3 regions of the Amycolatopsis ponsaeliensis genome follow, and region 1 is predicted to be linked to each of the others. Evidence: riboswitches for the same ligand, from Rfam matches in the RefSeq annotation. Region 1 holds a riboswitch; each other region holds the start of a gene.
What was found. Region 1 has a riboswitch for thiamine pyrophosphate ahead of thiO (glycine oxidase ThiO). Riboswitches for the same ligand answer to the same signal wherever they lie in the genome.
Positions count from the first base shown of each region.

Region 2: linked by a shared signal. The riboswitch ahead of thiC (phosphomethylpyrimidine synthase ThiC) and the one ahead of thiO (glycine oxidase ThiO) in region 1 are both predicted to bind thiamine pyrophosphate.
Region 3: linked by a shared signal. The riboswitch ahead of QQ657_RS40130 (thiamine ABC transporter substrate-binding protein) and the one ahead of thiO (glycine oxidase ThiO) in region 1 are both predicted to bind thiamine pyrophosphate.

Region 1 is NZ_JAPZLD010000031.1:128,154-132,356, reverse strand. Features, by position in the region: gene QQ657_RS36640 (thiazole synthase) at 1-341, opposite strand, end outside; gene thiS (sulfur carrier protein ThiS) at 343-543, opposite strand; gene thiO (glycine oxidase ThiO) at 543-1,616, opposite strand; TPP riboswitch at 1,610-1,715, opposite strand; gene thiE (thiamine phosphate synthase) at 1,747-2,406, shown strand; gene QQ657_RS36620 (hypothetical protein) at 2,471-3,196, opposite strand; gene QQ657_RS36615 (threonine ammonia-lyase) at 3,343-4,203, shown strand, end outside.
Region 2 is NZ_JAPZLD010000063.1:598-4,800, reverse strand. Features, by position in the region: gene QQ657_RS50500 (glycoside hydrolase family 15 protein) at 1-424, opposite strand, end outside; gene QQ657_RS50495 (LysE family translocator) at 584-1,177, shown strand; gene QQ657_RS50490 (S1C family serine protease) at 1,258-2,169, shown strand; TPP riboswitch at 2,218-2,339, shown strand; gene thiC (phosphomethylpyrimidine synthase ThiC) at 2,333-3,967, shown strand; gene thiD (bifunctional hydroxymethylpyrimidine kinase/phosphomethylpyrimidine kinase) at 3,964-4,203, shown strand, end outside.
Region 3 is NZ_JAPZLD010000037.1:45,233-49,435, forward strand. Features, by position in the region: gene QQ657_RS40115 (winged helix-turn-helix transcriptional regulator) at 17-604, shown strand; gene QQ657_RS40120 (hypothetical protein) at 604-1,071, shown strand; gene QQ657_RS40125 (4a-hydroxytetrahydrobiopterin dehydratase) at 1,544-1,828, opposite strand; TPP riboswitch at 1,861-1,968, shown strand; gene QQ657_RS40130 (thiamine ABC transporter substrate-binding protein) at 1,990-3,042, shown strand; gene QQ657_RS40135 (ABC transporter permease) at 3,018-4,203, shown strand, end outside.

The sequences.
Region 1 (4,203 bases):
TCGAACGGGTCCGGGAGCAGCGTCCGGTCGTCGGCGTGCACCTCGAGCTTGATGAGATCGGTACCGAGCGCCTCGCGCGCCAGCTGCGCGGTGAGCACGGCTTCGGCGGCCGTGCGGCAGCCCGCGGTGTTCGGCAGCAGCTCGATCCCGAGCCTTCTCAGGAGTTCGAGGACGCCGGAGCCGCCTTCGGCGTCGGCGCGGCGCATGGCGACGGTGGTCAGCTCGGTGCCGGACGCGACCAGCGCGCGTTCGAGCACGGCGAGGTTCGCCGCGCCGCCGGTGCCGATGATCAGCCGGGACGTCAGCTTGGCGGTGCCGATGACCAGCGGTTCTGCGTCCATTTCAGCCTCCCTGGACCGCGGTGAGCACGTCGACGCCCGCACCCTTCGGCACGGCGGTGGTCGTCCAGTCGCTCCGGCGGACGACGACGCCGTCGACCGCGACGGCGATGCCGGGCCGCTGCCCGCCGGACGCGTCGAGGACGTCGGCGACGGTCGCGCCGTCCGGGAACTCCGTCCACTTCCCGTTGAGCTTGATCTCCATCAGGCGTGCTCCTTCTGGTGCAGGCGGGCGGGTGAAGCCGCTTCGACGCCTTCGGGCGGCTTCTCGCCCTCGAGCCAGGCGACCACGGCGTCCGCGGTCACGGGGGCCATCAGCAGGCCGTTGCGGTGGTGCCCGGTGGCGGCGAAGACGCCGTCGTCCAGGACCCCGATGTAGGGCAGCACGTCCCGGCTGCCGGCCCGCAGGCCCGCGGCGGTCTCGACGAGCTCGTACTCGGTGATCGCGGGGAAGACGCGCTCGGCGCCCTCGATCAGCTCGCGGACGCCGCGCGCGGTGACGGCCCGGTCGAAACCCGCCTCGTACTGCGTGGCGCCGAGGACGAGTTCCTGATCGCCGCGCGGGACGAGGTAGATCGGCCGGCCCTCGACGACGGCCCGGATGGTGCGCGTCGGCGGCGGCAGGCAGCCGCGGCGGGGTTTCAGGCGCAGGATTTCGCCTTTGAGCGGGCGGACGGCGTCGGCGAGCTGCGCGTGCAGCCGGCCGGTCCAGGCACCGGCGGCGAGCACGACGGCGTCGGCGTCCGGGATCCGTTCGACGCGCTCGCGGACGAACCGGACGTCGCGTTTCTGGCAGGCCGCGTACAGGGCGTGGAGGAGTTTCCGGTTGTCCACGGCCAGGTCCCCGGGCACGAGGAGTCCACTTCGGACGGACCCGGTGCCGGGTTCGAGCCGCTTGGTCTCCCGGCCGGTCAGCCGTTCGGCCGCGCGGCCGATCGAGTGCAGGTGCCCGGCGAGGATGTCGAGGTGACCGGCGTCGGCGCTGTCGAAGGCGACGACGAGGGTCCCGTGCCCGGCCAGGCCGGGGTCGACGCCTTCCTGCGCGAGGTCGCTCGCGAAGCCGGGCCAGCGCCTGAGCGACTCCTCGCCGAGCGTGAGGACGTCCTCTTCGCCGGGCCAGGCCTCGGTGACCGGGGCGAGCATGCCGCCGGCCAGCCAGGACGCGCCGCCGCGGACGGGTTCGGGGTCGTAGAGGGTGACCGGGTTGCCCTGCCGGGCGGCACGCCAGGCCGCGGACAGGCCGATCACGCCGCCGCCCACCACTGCCAGGTTCGTCATGGAATCACGCTCCCTGCGCCGGCATGACCCGGATCAGGTTCCACGGTCGGAGCGGCAGCTCCCTCTCAGCCCATGCCTCGGGCTCCCGTGCGGACAAGTCCACCCTAGCTCGCGAGGTACGGTCGCCGCTATGCCCGCCCTCTCCGGTGACAAGATCCGCGCCCGCCTCGACAGCGCGCGCCTGTACCTGTGCACGGACGCCCGCACCACCCGCGGCGACCTGGCTTCCTTCGCCGACGCGGCCTTGGCCGGCGGCGTCGACATCATCCAGCTGCGCGACAAGACCGGGGCACTGGAGGCCGCGGGAGAGATCGCGGCGCTGGAGGTGCTGGCGGAGGCGTGCGCCCGGCACGGGGCGTTGCTGTCGGTGAACGACCGGGCGGACGTGGCGCTGGCGGTCGGCGCGGACGTGCTCCACCTGGGCCAGGACGACATCCCGGTGCCGCTGGCCCGGCGAATCCTCGGCGACGACGTGGTGATCGGCCGCTCGACGCACTCGGTTCCGCAGGCTTCGGCCGCGGCGTCGGAGCCGGGCGTCGATTACTTCTGCACGGGCCCGTGCTGGCCGACGCCGACGAAGCCGGGGCGTTCGGCGCCGGGGTTGGACCTGGTCCGCGCGACGGCGGCTTCCGCTCCTGAACGGCCGTGGTTCGCGATCGGCGGCATCGACGGTCCGCGGCTCCCGGAGGTGCTGGACGCGGGGGCGTCGCGGATCGTGGTGGTCCGGGCGATCACGGAAGCGTCGGATCCGGAGGCCGCGGCTCGGAAACTGCGGGCCCGCCTCCCCTGACCCGCGGATGCCATGAGGGGCACCTTCATGGCTCTTAAGTCCATGAAGGTGCCCCTCATGACAGTTACGGGGTCGGGGTGGCCGCCGCGCCCTGGCTGGTCGCCGGTGCTGACGTCGTCGGCTGCTGGGCCGTCGTGCTCGGGGTCGTCGGCGTGGTCGTCGGGGACTCCGTCGAGGTTGTCGGCGGGGTGGTCGTCTCCGTGGACGTCGACGACGTGCTCGGAGCAGGCGAGTCCTGGGTGTCGTTCGTCGAGGTCGACGGGGTTGTCGACGGCGTCGTGTCCGCGTGCCCGCCGCCGCCGAAGATCTTGCCGATGCTCGAACCCGTTCCGCCGCCGATCTGGGTGCCCGTCGCCGACTCGAAGCCCACTATCGCCAGGATCGCCACCGCGAACGCCGCCACGCTCGTGCCGATGATCAACGGCCAGCGCAGCTTCCGCAGCCGCGAAGGCTCGTCCGGATCCTCGCCGGGCCGGGGCAACTGGACTGTCGGCTGTTCGGCCAGCGCCACCTCGGAACCGGTTCCACGGCGGCGGATTCCCGACGTCGCCAGCTGCCGGGCCTTCGCCGCCGCCGCGCGCGTGCGCTGCAGCGAACGCAGGTAGATCTCGCCGCCGACCGTCGTGATCACGCTCGCCACGCCCGCGCCCACGACGGTCCCCGCCACGCCGAGCGTCGATCCCAGCAGTGCCGCCGTCACCGCCGCCAGTGCCGCTGCCATCACCTGCGCGATGCGCAAACCTGACTTTTCTTCCTTCGCTTCGGAAGCCGCTGCGTTCTCCTTGCTCATGATCCCGATCCGGTAGTAAGTCTTCTCCCCTGTCCAACGCGTAAGGCGCGCGAGTGACTCCCCGCGTTGCCCCGACGTGAGAAGGACCACTCCGAGTGTCCACAATAGACACTCCAGACCGAACATTTTCTTGACATACTCAGCACATGGAACTGGTGACGATCTCTGACATCGAGGCCGCGGCGAAGCGCGTCCAAGGTGTCGCCGTGCACACGCCCCTGCTGCTCCAGACGTGGGATCCCCGCGGAACCCTGTGGCTCAAACCCGAAAGCCTGCAACCGGTCGGCGCGTTCAAGGTGCGCGGCGCGTTCAACGCGATCGGCGCTCTCGACGAGCAGCAGCGCTCTCGCGGCGTCATCGCGTACTCGAGCGGCAACCACGCGCAGGCGGTCGCCTACGCCGCGCAGCAGTACGGCGTGCCCGCGGTGATCGTCGTGCCGGACGTCGCGCCGCGGATCAAGGTCGAGGCCACCCGCGCTTACGGCGCCGAGGTGATCGAGGTGCCGATCGGCGAACACGAGGGGAAAGCGCGCGAACTGGCCGCCGAACGCGGGCTGACCCTCGTCCCGCCCTACGACGACGCGGCCATCATCGCCGGGCAGGGCACGGCCGGCCTCGAGATCGCCGAGGACCTCCCCGACGTCGAGGTCGTGCTGGTGCCGGTCAGTGGCGGCGGGCTGGCCTCCGGCGTCGGCACCGCGATCAAGGCCCGCGCGCCGCACGCGAAGGTGATCGGCGTCGAGCCCGCGCTCGCCGGCGACACGACCGAGGGGCTGCGCCTGGGCCACCAGGTCGACTGGCCCCAGGCCGACCGCGCCCGCACGATCGCCGACGGCCTGCGCGCGCAGCCGTCCGAGCTGACCTTCGCGCACTTGCGCGAGGTCGTCGACGCCATGGTCACGGTCACCGAGGACGAGATCCGCGAGGCCATGCGCACGCTCGCCCGCAAGGCCCGGCTGGTCGCCGAGCCCAGCGGCGCGGTGACGACGGCGGCGTACCTGTTCCAC
Region 2 (4,203 bases), on a different contig from region 1:
CCACCAGCACCGTCGTGGCGGCCGGGTCGGTGACGTAGGTCTTGCGCAGGCGCCAGCGGTGCTGGTCGTCGGTGATGGTCTGCTCGTAGGTCAGGCTGTCGTCGTCGGTCCGCCGGACCTGCTGGGACTTGGCGGTGTAGTCGGCGACGGCGAAGCCGCGGCCGTCGGTGACGACGAAGTTCATCGACCGGACGCTCGGCGTCGACAGGTCCGGGTAGTAGACCTCGGACAGCTGGCCACCTTGGAGGGTGAACCAGACGTTGCTCGACCGGTCGTGCGCGGTGCCGAAGCCGGTCTTGTTCGCGGGCAGCCAGCTGGGATGGGCGCCCGGAGCGCCGGGAGCCTCTCCCGCGGCCGCCGCTATCCCCGGGATCAGGCCGGTGACCAGCAGCCCGGCGAGGGCGCCGAACATGAGTTTTCGCATATCAACCCCACAGAAAGTCGCTTCTGCACCGTTACAGAAGCGCCTGGAAGTCTCTCGCCGATCCTTCACCGGCGCATGGTCCGATCCGGTGAACCACTGACCGTCACTGGTCCGGTAAAACGCTTGCCCACCGTGTCCGGCGCCCGCGACGATCGGGGAATGCCGAACCTGCTCGCGTTCCTCCCCGCCGCGTTCCTCATCGCGATGGTCCCCGGCCCCGCGACGGTCATGCTGATCAAGCAGGCGGCCCGCGGCTCGAAGCGCAACGCCTTCGCGACCATCGCCGGCATCGAAGCCGGGGTTGCGTTCTGGGGGCTCGCCGCGGTGTTCGGCCTGATCGCGCTGCTCGCGGCTTCTCAGACCGCGTACGACATCCTGCGGTTCGCGGGCGCACTCTTCCTCGTCTACCTGGGGATCAAGGCACTCTTCTTCCGCGGTCGGGGCGAGGAGAAGGAGATCCGGCCCGGCGCGGGCTTCCGGTCAGGGCTGCTCACGAACCTCGGCAACCCGAAGGCGGGCGTGTTCGCCCTGTCGTTCCTGCCGCAGTTCGTCCCGGCCCACGCGGGCGCCGGCGCGCTGCTGGTCTGCGTCGCGGCTTGGATCGCCGCCGACGTCGTCTGGTACTCGGCGCTCGCCCTGCTCGTCACGCGGCTCGGGCAGTGGCTGCGCCGCGACGACGTCAAGCGGTGGCTCGAGCGCACGTCCGGCGGGCTGCTGATCGGCTTCGGCGTCACCGTGGCCCTCGAAGGCTGAGTTCACGAACAGCGAACGGACTTCCGCGGCCTTCGAGCGCACACTTGTAGTACCTGCAACGGTGTAATCGAGGTGCCTTCATGGATGACGCGATGGACGCCTACTCGCGCGCCGTCAGCACGGTCGCCAAGACCGTCACCCCGCACGTCGCCGGGGTGCAGCTCGCGCGCGGCAGTGGCTCGGCGGTCGTCTTCGCCGAGGACGGCCACCTGCTCACCAACGCCCACGTCGTCGCCGACCACCGGCGGGGTGTCGCGACCTTCGCCGACGGCAGCGAGGTGCCCTTCGACGTCGTCGGCGCCGATCCGCTGTCCGATCTCGCCGTGCTGCGGGCGCGTGGCGAGACGCCGTCGGCCGCCCGGCTGGGTGACGCCGACGAGCTCGTCGTCGGGCAACTCGTCGTGGCCATCGGGAGCCCGCTCGGCTTCTCCGGCACCGTCACCGCCGGCGTCGTCAGCGCGCTCGGCCGGGCGCTCCCGGTGCGGCAGGGACGGACCACCCGGGTGATCGAGGACGTCATCCAGACCGACGCCGCGCTCAACCCCGGCAACTCCGGCGGCGCGCTCGCAGACTCCACCGGCCGCGTCGTCGGGATCAACACCGCGGTCGCCGGCGTCGGGCTCGGGCTCGCCGTGCCGATCAACACGACCACCCGGCGGATCATCGACACGCTCGTCGTCGAAGGCCGGGTGCGGCGGGCGTACCTCGGCGTCGTCGGCGTGCCCGCCCCGCTGCCGGACGACATCGCCGAGCGCACCGGCCAGAGCGCCGGGCTGCGGGTGCGCGAAGTCGTCTCCGGCGGCCCCGCGGACCGGGCGGGCCTCAAGGCAGGCGACCTCGTGCTGACCGTCGGGCGCACCCGCGTCTCGGACGCGCAGGGCATCCAGCGGCAGCTGTTCGCCGAAGTGATCGGCACCGCACTGCCGATCACCGTGCTGCGCAACGGAGCCATGGTCGACGTCTACGCGACACCCGCCGAACTGGTCGGGTGAGGTGAGCGGACTTGAGTATGTCGCCCCGGCGTGGCATGGTCGGTGGCACAACACCAACGCGGGAGCTCGCGCCATGGCGGGCTGAGAGGGTGACTTGCGTTTCGCAGGCGTCACCGACCGCATGAACCTGACCGGGTAATGCCGGCGTAGGGAGTGAAAGTCGTTGACGACGCTCGAAAACAAGGACGTCTCCGTCACCACGGGTCCGATCACCGGATCGCACAAGGTGTACCACCAGACCGAATCCGGGCTTCGGGTTCCGGCACGCCGGATCGACCTCTCGAACGGCGAACACTTCGACGTCTACGACACTTCGGGCCCGTACACGGATCCCGAAGCCACCATCGATGTCCACAGTGGACTCCACCGGCTGCGCGCCGGCTGGGCCGACGGCCGTGAGCACAACACACAGCTCGGCTGGGCCAAACAAGGCGTCGTCACCAGGGAAATGGAGTACATCGCAGCCCGCGAGCGCGTCGACCCGGAGTTCGTGCGCACCGAGGTCGCCAGCGGTCGCGCGGTGATCCCGGTCAACCGCCGCCACCCGGAGTCCGAGCCGATGATCATCGGCAAGAACTTCCTGGTGAAGATCAACGCCAACATGGGCAACTCGGCCGTCTGGTCGTCGGTCGAGGAAGAGGTCGACAAAATGGTGTGGGCGACCCGCTGGGGCGCCGACACGATCATGGACCTCTCCACCGGCAAGCGGATCCACGAGACGCGCGAGTGGATCATCCGCAATTCGCCGGTCCCGGTCGGCACCGTGCCGATCTACCAGGCACTGGAAAAGGTCGACGGGGAACCGGAAAAGCTGTCGTGGGAGATCTACCGCGACACGATCATCGAGCAGTGCGAGCAGGGTGTCGACTACGTCACCGTGCACGCCGGCGTGCTGCTGCGCTACATCCCGCTGACCGCGCGGCGCGTCACCGGGATCGTCAGCCGCGGCGGGTCGATCATGGCCGCGTGGTGCCTCGCGCACCACCAGGAGTCGTTCCTGTACACGCACTTCGAGGAACTCTGCGAGATCCTGCGGCAGTACGACGTCACGTTCTCCCTCGGCGACGGCCTGCGTCCCGGCTCGATCGCCGACGCCAACGACCGCGCCCAGTTCGCCGAGCTGGAGACCCTCGGCGAGCTGACGCACATCGCGCGGTCGCACGACGTCCAGGTGATGATCGAGGGCCCCGGTCACGTGCCGATGCACAAGATCAAGGAGAACGTGGAGCTGGAGGAAAAGCTCTGCGGCGAAGCGCCGTTCTACACTCTCGGTCCACTTGCGACGGACATCGCGCCCGGCTACGACCACATCACGTCGGCCATCGGCGCGGCGCAGATCGGCTGGTACGGCACGGCGATGCTCTGTTACGTCACGCCGAAGGAGCACCTCGGCCTGCCGAACCGCGACGACGTCAAGACCGGCGTGATCACGTACAAGATCGCCGCGCACGCCGCGGACCTCGCCAAGGGGCACCAGTACGCGCAGGAGTGGGACGACGAGCTGTCGAAGGCGCGCTTCGAGTTCCGCTGGAACGACCAGTTCAACCTCTCGCTCGACCCGGACACGGCGCGTTCGTTCCACGACGAGACACTGCCCGTCGAAGCGGCGAAGACGGCGCACTTCTGCTCGATGTGCGGCCCGAAGTTCTGCTCGATGCGGATCACGCAGGACGTCCGCAAGTACGCCGAGGAGCACGGTCTGTCCACTGTGGAAGCGATCGAAGCCGACATGGCTTCGAAGTCGGCGGAGTTCGCCGAGGCCGGGAACAAGGTCTACCTGCCCGTGGTGCAGCCATGACTCCGCCCACCGCCCTCACCATCGCCGGATCCGACTCCGGCGGTGGTGCGGGCATCCAGGCGGACCTGCGCACGTTCTTCGCGCATGGTGTCCACGGGCTGGTCGCGCTGACGGCGGTGACCGTGCAGAACTCGTTGGGCGTCCAGGGTTTCACGGAGATTCCCGCCGACGTCGTGACCGCGCAGATCAAGGCGGTGGCGTCCGACATGGGCGTGAACGCGGCGAAGACGGGGATG
Region 3 (4,203 bases), on a different contig from region 1:
GGATATGCTGCGTCCAATGAAAGCTTCGCCGAGTCTGCTGCCGCTGCTGCGTTCGCGCATGCAGGGGGAGCTGCTCGCGCTCGTGCTGCTGCACCCGGATCGCGAGTACACCATCACCGAGCTCGCCGAAGCCTGTGGTGTCACGCCCACCGCCGTGCTGCGCGAGGTCGAGCGGCTGGTCGAGGGCGGGATCCTCGAAGCCCGGCGGGTGGGCCGGAGCCGGCTCGTCAAAGCCCGCACGGACACTCCGCTCTACCGGCCCTTGAGCGACCTCATCGCGGTCACCTACGGACCGATGCCACTCCTCGCCGAGGCGCTGTCCGGACTCGCCGGCGTGACCGAGGCCTACATCTACGGGTCCTGGGCGGCGCGCTACAGCGGCGAACCCGGTCCGCCGCCCGGTGACGTCGATGTCCTCGTGGTCGGGTCGCCTGATCCGGACGCGCTCTTCGACCTGGCCGAGCGTGCTTCACGGCGGCTGAGCCGCGAGGTCAACGTGCACCGGATCTCGCCCGAGTCGTGGGCGGCGGACACCGCGGATCCGTTCGTCACCAGCGTTCGTGAACGTCCGCTGGCCCAGCTGAACCTCGACCAGGAGTCTTGATGCCCCAGTGGAACCAAGGCCGTGAACGGATCGACGCGTTCATCACGCGCGGCGCCATCGAGCACGTTCCGGCGTCGCGGGAGGCGGCCGAGGCCGAGCTCGTCAGGGCCCGTACGCACCTCGCGTCGGCGCGGCAGCTGCAGGACACGGATCCGGAAGGCGCCTACACACTGGCGTATGACAGCGCGCGGCGTGCGTTGGCGGCCGTCTTGCAGAACCAGGGTCTGCGCGTGACGAGCCGGGGTGGCCACGTCACCGTCTACGAGGCGGTTCTCGCTCAGCTGGATCCGCCGCTGGGCTCGGTTCTGCGGCCCTTCAACCGGATGCGCGCCCGTCGCAACGAAGTCGCCTACCGATCTTCGGAGGCTCCGACGCTGACGGCGGAAGACGTGGCGGCCGACGTGCCGAAGGTCGAAGCGCTCATCGAGGTGGCCGAGAAGGCGATCCCCAACATGCCACGTTATTGATCGACGACCGCGACGCCGTCGAGCGCTGGTGCCGCTCCGACGAATACGCCGCCGCACTGAAAGTCAGGGCGACGGCGCTCGGTCGGTGGCCGATGTGGCTCAGCCGAGGAGGCCCATCAACGCGATCGCGATCAGCACCACGGCGGGGGCGAGGGCGTTGATCCAGGCGCGCTGGGCGGAGGTGAGGGTGGCGGTGCTGTTCATGGCGCTTCCTAGGGCCGAAATCCGATGCTTCCGCCCTGCTCAGCGCGCTGATCATGTGCTTCGTTAGCGCCTGTGATCGAACTCACCGGCATCCGGGTGACGACGGCCCCGGACCGTGAACCAGAGCACACCTCCGGCCGCTGCCACCATCGATGCGAATGCTGCCGTGCCCACCACGATCGCCTGCGTCATAGCCCGTCTCTCCTAGCAAAGGTCGTTTACCGAGAGACGTCGAACCGGCCGGAAAGTGCACTCAGCGTAACCAGAGTCACAAAGAAGAAAGCACCGAGTCGATCTCGGCCGCCAGCGAGAAGTCCTTCTCCGTCAACCCGCCCGCCGAATGCGTCGAGAGCCGGAACGTCAGCGTCCGCCAGCGGATGTCGATGTCGGGGTGGTGGTCGGCGGCCTCGGCCAGCACCGCGACGCGGTCCACCACCTCGATCGCCTGGGGGAAGCTCGCCAGCTCCGCCTCGCGGGAGATCACCGCTCCGGACCGGGTCCAGCCCGCGCCCAAGCGTTCGTCGGCCTCGGAGTCGCTCAAGATTTCCGTCATGACTCCATCGTCGCGCCTCCTGGACTACGCTGCACGGTTGCCACGGGAGTCCGGTCAGCCGGGCTGAGAGGCGGGGTCACCCGCGACCGTTCGCACCTGACCGGATCATGCCGGCGAAGGGAGGGCTTTCCCTCCTCGTCCGGCGAAGTGCAGGAGGGTAGATGAATAGCAGGGCTGTGCGCGCCGCGACGGCCATCGCCGCTGTCAGCGCCGTCGCCGCTGGGTGCTCGCTGTCGGACGGTGACGGTGGCACGCAGCAGACGCCCACCGTCACCCTCGTGACGCACGACTCCTTCCTGGCGCCGCAGGAGGTGCTCGACGCCTTCCAGAAGCAGTCGGGCATCAAGATTTCCGTGCTCAAGCAGGGCGACGCCGGCTCGCTGACCAACAAGCTCGTGCTGACGAAGGCCAACCCGATCGGCGACGTCGCGTACGGCGTCGACTCGACCTTCGCCTCGCGCGCGCTCAAGGAGGGCGTCTTCGAGCCCTACACCAGCCCGGAGGCCGATCGCGGGCCGCAGCGCTACGCCGTCGACCCCGAGCACCGGCTCTCCGCGGTCGACGTCGGCGACGTCTGCGTCAACGTCGACACGAACTACTTCACCACCAAGGGCATCCCGGCGCCGGAGACCTACGAAGACCTGGCCGACCCGAAGTACAAGGACCTGCTGGTCGCGGAGGACCCGGCGACGGCCTCGCCCGGGCTCGCGTTCCTCCTCGGCACCATCGCGAAGTACGGCGAAACCGGCTGGAAGGACTACTGGACGAAGCTGAAGGCCAACGGGCTCAAGGTGGTCAGCGGCTGGGAAGAGGCCTACACCAAGGACTTCTCCGGCTCGTCCGGCAAGGGGCCGCGGCCGATCGTCGTCTCGTACGCGTCTTCGCCCGCCGCCGAGGTCGGCGACGACGGCAAGCCGCGCACCAAGGCGCTGCTCGACACCTGCTACCGGCAGGTCGAGTACGCGGGCGTGCTGGCGAACGGCAAGCAGGCCGAGAGTGCGCGCAAGGTCGTCGACTTCCTGCTGTCGCAGCAGTTCCAGGCGACCGTCGCGGCCAACATGTACGTCTACCCGGCGCGCCAGGGCGTCGACCTGCCCGCGGGCTGGGCGCAGGTCGCGCCGCTGCCGCAGAAGCCGCAGGCGCTGACGGCCGACCAGGTCCAGGCCGGACGCGAGAAGTGGATCGGCGAATGGCGCACGCTCGTGCAGTCGTAGCGCCACCGCAGACCGCCCGCGGGCTCGGCCTGGCCCTGCTCGGGCTGGCTCCGATCGGGTTCCTGGTGGTGTTCTTCGCCTGGCCGGTGCTGGCGATCATCGGCCGCGGGTTCGCCGCGGGCGGGCTCGACGTCGTCCTCGGCGACGCGCGGACGTGGCAGCTGGCCGGCTTCACCGTGGCGAGCGCGGCCGCGTCGACGCTGGTGGCGGTGCTCGCCGGGCTGCCGGTCGCGTTCCTGCTGGCCCGGGTGAAGCTGCCCGGGGTCGGCCTCGCAAGGACGCTGGTGCTGGTGCCGTTCGTGCTGCCGACCGTCGTCGTCGGGCTGGCGTTCCGGGCGCTGTGGCCGGACGGCGGGGTGCTGCCGATCGTGCTGGCCAACGCGTTCTTCAACGTCGCCGTCGTCGCGCGGACCGTCGCCGGGTTGTGGGCACGGCTGGATTCGCGGACGACTGACGCCGCTCGCGCGCTGGGCGCGTCGCCGTGGCGGGCGTTCCGCTCGGTGACGCTGCCCGCACTGGCGCCGGCGATCGCGTCCGCCGCGGCCGTCGTGTTCCTGTTCTGCGCCACCAGCTTCGGGGTCGTCCTCATCCTCGGCGGCGCGAAGTACCGGACGCTGGAAACCGAGATCTACCTGCGGACCGTCGACCTCCTGGACCTCTCGGGCGCGGCGGCGCTTTCGCTGATCCAGTTCGCGGCCGTGGTCGCCGCGCTGGTGCTCGGCGGGCTGGCGCGGCGGCGCAAGGACGGCGCCCGGATCGGTGCCGCGAACACCCGGCGCCCCCGCGGCGGCGAGTGGCCGGTCGTCGGCGCCGCGGGCGTCGTGCTGGCGCTCCTGCTGACGCCGATCGTCGCGCTGCTCGTCGAATCGGTGTCCACTTCGGACGGCTGGAGCTTCGCCGGTTATCGAGCGTTGACCAGCACCGGCGAGAAGGGTGCGCTGCAGGTCTCCGGCTGGGACGCCGCGGTGAACTCGCTGAAGGTGGCGATCGACGCGACGTTGCTCGCGATGGTCGTCGGCGTGCTCGCGTCCGTCGTGCTGGTGGCGCTGCGCCGGTCACCCGCCAAAGCCGCGCGCGGGCTCGGCGAGACGATGGACGCCGTGCTGATGTTGCCGCTCGGGGTGTCCGCGGTGACCGTCGGGTTCGGCTACCTGGTGACGC